Regions from separate parts of the Flavobacterium sp. W22_SRS_FP1 genome, predicted to be linked through region 2. Evidence: riboswitches for the same ligand, from Rfam matches in the RefSeq annotation. Region 2 holds a riboswitch; each other region holds the start of a gene.
What was found. A riboswitch is a leader RNA that binds a small molecule or an ion and turns the genes downstream of it on or off. The one in region 2 is predicted to bind S-adenosylmethionine.
Positions count from the first base shown of each region.

Region 1 (3,254 bases), on a different contig from region 2:
TACTGTGCGTTATGCCCATTTTGTAAAAACAGTAGAGAATCCAAGGGAAGAGATGTTGTTGGCAAATTTTATATCAATTTGGCAAATAAAAGACAATAAATTACACAGAGGTTATCAAATGAGTCAAATATCATAATATATTTTGATAGGAAAGGTGTCAGATAATTTTCAAAACCTTACTTTTGCAGCACAATTTTTAAAAATCACATAAAATATATATCATGAGTGTTTTAGTTAATAAAGATTCCAAAATTATTGTTCAAGGTTTTACAGGAAGCGAAGGAACTTTCCATGCTTCTCAAATGATCGAGTACGGTACTAATGTTGTTGGTGGTGTAACTCCGGGAAAAGGGGGTACTACTCATCTAGATCGTCCAGTTTTCAATACGGTAAAAGACGCAGTTGAACAAGCTGGTGCTGATACAACTATTATTTTTGTACCACCTGCTTTTGCAGCTGATGCAATAATGGAAGCTGCAGACGCTGGAATAAAAGTGATTATAGCAATTACGGAAGGAATCCCCGTAGCTGATATGATTAAAGCAAATGCTTACGTAAAAGAAAGAAGCGCAAGGTTAATTGGGCCAAACTGTCCAGGTGTTATTACTCCAGGAGAGGCTAAAGTTGGTATCATGCCGGGTTTTGTTTTCAAAAAAGGAACTGTAGGTATCGTATCTAAATCTGGAACTTTGACTTACGAAGCAGCTGATCAAGTGGTAAAACAAGGATTAGGAATCACTACAGCTATCGGTATTGGTGGAGATCCTATCATTGGAACAACTACGAAAGAAGCAGTGGAATTGTTGATGAATGACCCGGAAACTGAATGTATCGTAATGATAGGTGAAATAGGTGGTCAATTAGAAGCTGATGCTGCGCATTGGATTAAAGCAGATGGTAACCGCAAACCAGTTGTAGGTTTCATTGCAGGAGTTACCGCTCCAGCAGGAAGAACAATGGGTCATGCAGGTGCTATCGTAGGCGGATCTGACGATACGGCAGAAGCTAAAAAACAAATCATGAGAGAATGTGGAATACACGTTGTGGATTCTCCAGCTGAAATTGGTAAGAAAGTAAAAGAGGTTATTGGATAATTGAAAAATTATTAATGATTTCAATTCATTATAAAAATGCCTCACTGTGTTCTGTGAGGCATTTTATTTAAAATTAATACAAAAGAAAGATGCACAAAGAATTGAAAAAGTTTAAAGTAAGCGATAGTTTTACTTTTACAGCAGCTGATAGTTTAGAACAAGTTTGCAATGCTTCTGAAGGAAGTGGCGTATTTTTGGTTTATTCAGTTGGAGATGAAAAAGAGTTGATCATGGTAGGTTCTACTGGAACTGTTCAAAATGACGGCTCTTTGAAAATCAAAAATGGTGGTTTGAAAGAAAAAATTGTTGAAGGGCATCAATTTGCAAAAACAGGAAGAAAATATTCTTGGCCAGCACAAATGGCTAAAGAAGATATCAGTACTTTAGAAGTAGTGTGGTATGAAACATTCAACGATAAGTCGAAAGGGATTCCAACATTTGTAGAAGGACAAGTTTTACAAAACTTTTTAGATGAAAACGGAAGGCTACCAAAATGGAATGTCGCTTTTTAAAACAAAATAGTATTCTCGTTTGAATAAACGATTCTAATATTGCGCTGCATTTTGTGGCGCTTTTTTTTTTTTTTTGATAAAAGAGAAATGATTTCATAAAGAATTAAGTACTTTTGCCACCGTTATCACGAATCCTTTAATAGGATAGCAACCTGCAAAGACAAGCAAGGTGCTAAAACGATAAGCCAAACTCTTTGGAAAAAATGTTGTTTTACATTCCCATTCTTTTTAGCTGTAGTTTTTCGTTATCATTATTTCATTTTAAAACTACTTTATGACCCATTCATTGAAAGAAAAAGGAAGTGCCTACGCTTTAATTCCCTTATTGATTTTCATTTTTACGTTTTTAGGAGCTGGTATTTGGCTAGATGACTTTTATTCTTTACCCGCCCCAGTTGCAGTATTAATTGGCATTATTGCTGCTTTTCTTATGTTCAGGAGCTCAGCCGATGAAAAATCTGCTACTTTGATAGCTGGTTGCGGAGAGAGTAAAATTATGACCATGTGTTTAATTTATCTTTTGGCTGGAGCGTTTGCTGTTGTCAGTAAAGCAACGGGAGGTGTAGATGCTGTTGTAAACCTTGGCATCAATACTATTGACGTCGCGTATTTTCCTTTAGGCATCTTTTTAATTGCAGCATTTCTATCGACAGCTACAGGAACTTCTGTGGGTGCTATTGTTGCTATAGGGCCTATAGCTGTTAATCTAGCTAATTCTAGCGGAGCATCACTGCCTCTGATTGCAGGCGCTTTGCTGGGAGGCTCAATGCTAGGGGATAATCTTTCGATGATTTCGGACACTACAATTGCCGCGACTCAATCTCTAGGTTGTGAATTGAAGGATAAATTCAAGATAAATTTGTTTATCGCTTTTCCTGCAGCAGTTATTACTATTTTGCTGTTTTTCTATTTGGGATTAAACTCAGATATAATAGCTGTGCCGATTCCTAAGAGCAGTTTTGAATGGATTACCATTATTCCATATGTTTTAGTCATTGTCCTTGCATTGGTTGGTGTAAATGTTTTTTCGACATTGATTATTGGAACACTATTGGCTGGAGTGATTGGCTATTTTGGAAATCATTTCACTCTATTGGTATTTGCCCAAAAAATATATGAAGGATTTACGAGTATGACCGAAATATTTTTATTATCGATGCTAACTGGCGGTTTAGCCGCGATGGTGGATAAAGCTGGAGGAATTGATTACATATTACATCAGATCAAGAAACGCATTAAAAGCAAAAAATCGGCGCAGGCCGGAATAGGTGCATTGGTTGGTTTTACCAATGTGGCTATTGCCAATAATACGGTTTCGATTGTTATAACAGGTGGAATTGCGAAGGAAATCAGTGATGAATATGCATTGAGTCCTAAAAAAACGGCTGCAATACTTGATATCTTTTCCTGCGTTATTCAAGGAATTTTACCTTATGGAGCACAAGTATTGTTGATTCTAAGTTTTGCTGATGGTAAACTTGATTTTATGGACTTACTGACCAACGCTTGGTATCATCTGTTTTTATTGGTTTTTACCTTAGTTGCGATTTATAGTTCTTTCTGGGATAAATTAGTGAAGCGTTTTCTTGATATTTAAAAATCATAAAATTTAGATGCTAAATGAAATTGAAATTTTTTTTAAAAAAGG
Region 1 covers NZ_JBGQOE010000010.1:13,956-17,209, forward strand. Annotated here, with positions in the region: gene ACEN2H_RS07530 (nuclear transport factor 2 family protein) at 1-136, shown strand, start outside; gene sucD (succinate--CoA ligase subunit alpha) at 222-1,094, shown strand; gene ACEN2H_RS07540 (hypothetical protein) at 1,184-1,606, shown strand; SAM-I-IV-variant riboswitch at 1,724-1,820, shown strand; gene ACEN2H_RS07545 (Na+/H+ antiporter NhaC family protein) at 1,881-3,203, shown strand.
Region 1: it holds a riboswitch for S-adenosylmethionine, as region 2 does, so the genes downstream of both, ACEN2H_RS07545 (Na+/H+ antiporter NhaC family protein) here and ACEN2H_RS05670 (homocysteine S-methyltransferase family protein) in region 2, are expected to answer to the same signal.

Region 2 (3,254 bases):
TTGAGCTATCAATCATGATAGGCACACGAGAAATATCTGGCTCGGCAGCAATAAGGTTTAGGAATTTTGTCATAGCGTATTCGCCATCAAGCATTCCTTCATCCATATTAATATCGATAATTTGTGCGCCACCCTCTACTTGCTCTTTGGCAATGCTGAGTGCTTCTTCATATTTTTCTTCCTTAATTAATCGAAGAAATTTTCTAGAACCTGTAACATTGGTACGTTCCCCAATATTTACAAATACGCTATCTGGCGTAATGATTAAAGGCTCTAGTCCTGATAATACAAGGTTTTTTCTAGTTTCTGCTTGTGCCATTATTTATTTATTTATGCCTCAAACTCAATAGTTACAATGAATTGAAAGCTATAATTCAAACGCAATAAATTGCGTCTTTATGTTACATTGTTGCTGTTGATACTCTTGGTTTATAATCTTTTGCTATATCAGCAATCAACTTGATATGTTCTGGGGTTGTACCACAACAACCACCTATGATATTCACCAAATTATCGTCCAAATATTCTTTAATGAATGCTTGCATTTGTTCTGGTGTTTCATCGTATTCTCCAAAAGCGTTTGGCAACCCTGCATTAGGATGAGCTGAAACATTAAATGACGTGTTTTGTGACAAAGTCTGCAAATACGGTTTTAATAAATCGGCCCCAAGTGCACAATTAAAGCCTACACTCAATAATGGAATGTGTGAAACGGAAACCAAAAAGGCTTCTACTGTTTGTCCTGAAAGTGTTCTTCCTGAAGCATCCGTAATTGTTCCAGAAACCATGATTGGAATATCTATATTGCGTTCGTCTTTTACTTCTTCGATCGCAAAAAGTGCCGCTTTAGCATTTAAGGTGTCAAAAATAGTTTCTACTAGCAATAAATCACTTCCTCCGTCAATTAAGGCTTCAACTTGTTGCTTATACGCAATCCGCAAATCATCAAAAGTTACTGCTCTGTATCCTGGATCATTTACATCTGGAGACATACTCGCTGTTCTGTTTGTAGGTCCTACTGAACCCGCAACAAAACGGGGTTTATCTGGATTTTGGGCTGTGAATTTATCAGCTACTTCACGGGCTATTTTTGCCGACTCGTAGTTTAATTCGTAAACTATATCTTCTAGGTGGTAATCGGCCATTCCGATTGTTGTTCCTGAAAAAGTGTTGGTTTCAACGATATCAGCTCCTGCTTCAAAATAGGCGGCGTGAACCGCACGAATCGCTTGTGGTTGCGTGAGTGATAATAAATCGTTGTTCCCTTTTAAGGAATGTGGAAAGTCTTTGAAACGTTCTCCGCGAAAATCCTCTTCGGAGAAATTGTAGCGTTGCAACATGGTTCCCATTGCTCCATCGAGCACAAGTATGTTTTTTTTAATTGCTTCTTTAATTGATACCATTTTTCTGTTTTATTCTCGCAAAGACACTATAGCGCCAAGCTTAGATTAATTCTTTCAAATGTTCACAATTGTTACTGCTTAGCCCTGATGGTAGCGGCATCCTTTTTTTACTGAATTTAGTTCAGTATAAAAAGATATAGCGTACAGCAGGAAGGATAATGGCAAAAATGCGCAAATCATTCGCTTCTAATACAGAAATGAATTCAGCAACTTAAAATTTCGATAAAATTGTCAGGAAAGGGTCTTGGGAAATACTAGAAAAGTATTTTTTGTGTTATCTATCTTAAATCCTGAAAAAAGTTCAGCAGTAAGTAGAATGTAGCACCTTCTTTATAGATAAAGGGTTGCTAAGGTTTCATCGGGTCATTCCCTCCGCCTTTCGTGATAACTATCAATAAATTTATGAACACTGCAAAGTAACTACATAGCGTTAATACTTGCAAGTATTAACGCTACATTTTTTCATTACTTTTTATGCAACTTGTTAAATTATAGCTTTTACTACAGCTTTTGGTGCTTCTTTACGAGTTCCATCAAATCCGTCTACACCTGCAACTGTGGTATATTTCAACACATAGCGTTTTCCAGGATTGATGATTTGGTAAGCTGCCTGACACATTAATGTCGCTTCGTGAAAACCACAAAGAATTAATTTTAATTTACCTGGGTAGGTATTTACATCACCAATGGCAAAAATCCCCGGTATATTAGTTTGGTAATCCAGTGCATTATCTACTTTGATGGCATTTTTCTCAATCTCTAATCCCCAGTTTCCAATAGGCCCTAACTTTGGCGTAAGACCAAAAAGAGGAATAAAGTAATCTGTATCAATAGTTCTATTTGCTCCATTTTCATCAAGAACGACCGATTCAATATGTTCGGCTCCATTTAACCCTACAACCTCAGCTGGAGTAATCATACGGATTTTTCCTGAGTCTTTTAATTCTTGAACTTTTTCAACAGAATCTAAGGCTCCACGGAATTCGTTTCTGCGGTGAATCAAAGTCACCTCAGAAGCAACATCAGAAAGGAAAATACTCCAGTCCAGTGCTGAATCTCCTCCTCCAGCAATCACCACTCTTTTACCTCTGAACTCTTCTGGATCTTTGATAAAGTACTTAATCCCTTTATTTTCATAGAAATTAATTCCATCAATAAGTGGCTTTCTAGGTTCAAAACTTCCTAAACCTCCAGCGATTGCAACTACTTTAGAATGAAATTGCGTTCCTTCGTTTGAAGTTACAATAAAACTACCGTCCTCTTGTTTTTCAATTGTTTCAGCACGTTCTCCCAAGGTAAACCCCGGTTCAAATTGCTTGATTTGCTCCATTAAATTATTTACTAAATCTCCTGCTAGTACTTCCGGAAATCCTGGAATATCGTAGATTGGTTTTTTAGGATATAATTCTGATAACTGCCCACCTGCTTGAGGTAAGGCATCTAATATATGACATTTTAATTTTAATAATCCTGCTTCAAAAACTGCAAATAAACCAGTTGGACCGGCTCCTATTATAAGTATATCTGTTTCAATCATTTATTTATTCTTTATTATTAAGCTTAATTATATTTGGCAAAATTACCGAATGATTTTCATTTTTTCAATGATAATTATCATAAGTCGGTTAGTAGTTTTTTCCTCCCGACGCCCGCTCCGAAGTAGAGGGAGACCGAGTGTTGTTTGATCCGTATATTTTTCTTTTCTCCTTATTCTGTTCTCTTGACTCTTTATTCTGTTCTCTGAATACTGAATACTGATAACTTCTTCAACATACTGCTAACTGAACACTGCTCACTTCTTCAAGGTCTCGGTAATCTCATTCATTTTTCGGACTTTCTCTTCAAAATCAC
Region 2 covers NZ_JBGQOE010000006.1:116,714-119,967, reverse strand. Annotated here, with positions in the region: gene metH (methionine synthase) at 1-319, opposite strand, end outside; gene ACEN2H_RS05670 (homocysteine S-methyltransferase family protein) at 402-1,403, opposite strand; SAM riboswitch class I at 1,675-1,794, opposite strand; gene ACEN2H_RS05665 (NAD(P)/FAD-dependent oxidoreductase) at 1,888-2,940, opposite strand; gene ACEN2H_RS05660 (precorrin-2 dehydrogenase/sirohydrochlorin ferrochelatase family protein) at 3,196-3,254, opposite strand, start outside.

Region 3 (3,254 bases), on a different contig from region 2:
AAGGGGCTGTTTTCTTTTTGACTTAAACTTTACTGTAAATTGATTTACGATAGCTCAGAAAGGGTATATCGATATAAATTAAGCCGATTTCGGTTTGTTTTCGTTGTTTAGGTCTTCGACATATTCTTTAAAATGAAACCAATGCCTTTGAACCTTCGACCTTGAAAATTTTAAAATTCTTATAACAGATATTTGTGTTATTTGACCTAGTTCTTCAAAATCCCAATTTTCAAGGATTTCATATATTGCTTGTTGTGTTTTTTTACTTCTTTTTCCACCAACCAAAGCCCCAGTAATTTGACATTTTTCTGATTTTGTTAACTGTATGTTTGGATTAAATAGAATTAACCTTTCTTTATTATAGAACATTTCCAAGGTTCCTTCTTTGCGTTTTTCTAAAACACTTGAAATTATTAAGTGTATTTCTCTACTTGTTAGATTAGGATACATTTTTTTGTTAAAATAGTTACTCTTTGCTATTAAGTAATCCTTTCCTAATTCTGGATTCAATAATGCAAATTGAGACAACAGTCTAAATAATAAATTGTTTCGGTTGCCCTTATTAACTCCATTCCAAGGCATAAATGGAGCACAAATCATAATTTTTTCTTCAAAATATAAATATTCTTTCTCGGAATTATCTCCAATAAAATATTTGTATGAATTATCAATCCGTTCTTTAATTCTACTTTGATGAACTGAGGCTTCATTTACCACTATACATTCTTCTTTTTTCTTTATACTACTAGGTGAAGCTTTTTTTGAATGCTTGTACTCATAGACCCTTGAATCAGTATTACAATATAGGGAGGGGTCGTAGCTCAATACATTTTGCTGTATTGCTTTACGTGCACCATCATCAACTTTAACACCTAGTATCATTCCTAGTGAGGCATAAACATCTTTGAAGTTGTCCAGAGTTAAGTTGTCCACCTTAACTAGAATACCGTATCCAGTATTGGAGAGAGATCGCCACATAGCATAAATATAATCACTGTGGGGGATTTCTATGTTATCATCCACATCTATATAAATTAATCCAGTTGCACCAATAACATTTACGTTTTTTGCCGTACCTTTTATGAGGAAGTTAAATCTAAAAGTTGGTAAGTGTAATTTTTTTATTTCATCATATTGTTCATGTCCTTTGCCGTAATCTCTAGCATTTTTAATCAACAGTAGGTTCTCGTCACCGTGTTTAATTTTATGGAGGACTTCTTCAATAGTTATTTCACCCAAAACTGAGGGAGAACTGCAATTTTTAAAATGATTTATCCAAAAGCTTTTGTTTTGGTTGTTTTTTAAATCATTAGACTTTAATATATTATCAATTTTATTCATTTTTTTTTATTTAAATAAGACAAAGCGATGCCCACGATGTGAAGAACACCGCTAAATCTTATGTGTTAATTAATTAAATAGTAATTGGGAAATAATAGCTAAAAGCTAAATTGAAAGAAATATAAAATCAGTAGACTTTTAGTCTATGATAAATAAAAATAAGGTAGAAAGGAATTCTGCAGTTTAATAATACTGCACAGGGAAAACAGACTTTTTTTGTCATAATTCACGTTTTTCTTTTAGTTTAACACTCACATCTTTTTTCCACCTTACATACGCTTACGCAGGTTGGCATAGGATAAACCTAACTCTTGATATTTCTGCAAAATTACAAAAAAATACTGAATTATACAAGTTTAAACCGCTAAAAATGAATACGTAATGAATTCTAACAGCTTGATGAATTGAAGCACCATCTTATCTAAATTAAATTTACAACTTACAAATAACAAAGAAATGGTTAAAAAAGTGGCTAGAAAGTGGCAGAAAAGTGCTATAAGTATACATACAATAGCTATGAAAATAGATATTATTTTCTTATATTTGGGTATTATTAATCAGTCACTTTTAAACTGATTCGTCCTTTTATAAAAACCATAAGTTGCTTATTCACAAAGAAAACAGCATAAAAAACCCCTAAACAATTGCTGTTTAAGGGTTTGTTTTCGTAGCGAGGACGGGATTTGAACCCGTGACCTCAGGGTTATGAATCCTGCGCTCTAACCGACTGAGCTACCTCGCCAAATGTTGTAAGAATTAGCATTCTTCAACGCGGCTGCAAAGATAAAAATTATATTACAGTGTGCAAGCTAATTTGAAATAAAAAAAATATTTTATAAAAGGTTTTTTTTTAGCCATTATATTATATATATTCGGTAAAAAAATAAAATGTAATTCATGGATCAAAAAGTACGTTACGAAATAGAGTTTCCCATCAACTCGTCTCCCCAGCTATTATATCAGTACATTTCGACCCCCTCAGGTTTGTCGGAGTGGTTTGCTGACAATGTAAATTCTCGTGGTGAATTTTTTACTTTTATTTGGAACGATTCAGAGGAAAAAGCTAGACTTGCTTCTAAAAAATCAGGTGAAAAAGTAAAGTTCAAATGGATAGACGGTAATGGTAAAGATACTGAGTATTTTTTTGAGCTCCATATTTTAGTAGATGAGCTAACAAAGGATGTTTCTTTAATGGTCATTGACTTTGCTGATAAAGATGAAGTTGATGAATCTTCATTATTGTGGGAAAATCAAATTTCGGACCTTAAACATCTCATTGGATCTGTATAGTATAATTGTATTTTATAACATACCTTTGCTCTGAACAAAATTCAGGGCTTTTTTATGATTAATTTTAATGGGAATATAGTCGCTAAGGATACTAATTTATTGACGCAGAATCGTGCTTTTTTATACGGCGATGCTGTTTTTGAAACGGTTAAAATTGTAAATTCTAAAATCTTATTTTTAGAAGATCATTATTTTAGATTAATGTCATCCATGCGTGTTGTCAGGATGGAAATTCCAATGAATTTTACTATGGAATACGTTGAAGAGCAATTACTTTCTTTGGTGAGTGATAATGACTTTTCAAATTCATCGCGTGCAAGAATTACCGTTTTTAGAAATGATGGAGGTTATTATCTGCCGCAAACTAATACTGTTTCTTTTTTGATCCATGTTGTGGGTATCGATGATGCATTATATTCATTCTCAGAAAAGGAATATGAAGTGGATTTGTTTAAAGATTTTTATGTTACCAAGCAATTGCTGTCTTCAATAAAATCTACAAATAGAATGTTGAATATCACAGCTAGTATTTTTGCAAATGAAAACGGGTTGGACAATTGTTTGTTATTAAACGACAGTAAGAATATTGTTGAAGCAATCCAAGGGAATATTTTCATGCTAAT
Region 3 covers NZ_JBGQOE010000009.1:115,283-118,536, forward strand. Annotated here, with positions in the region: gene ACEN2H_RS07400 (hypothetical protein) at 79-1,341, opposite strand; SAM-I-IV-variant riboswitch at 1,567-1,664, opposite strand; tRNA gene ACEN2H_RS07405 (tRNA-Met) at 2,010-2,083, opposite strand; gene ACEN2H_RS07410 (START-like domain-containing protein) at 2,239-2,631, shown strand; gene ACEN2H_RS07415 (aminotransferase class IV) at 2,686-3,254, shown strand, end outside.
Region 3: it holds a riboswitch for S-adenosylmethionine, as region 2 does, so the genes downstream of both, ACEN2H_RS07400 (hypothetical protein) here and ACEN2H_RS05670 (homocysteine S-methyltransferase family protein) in region 2, are expected to answer to the same signal.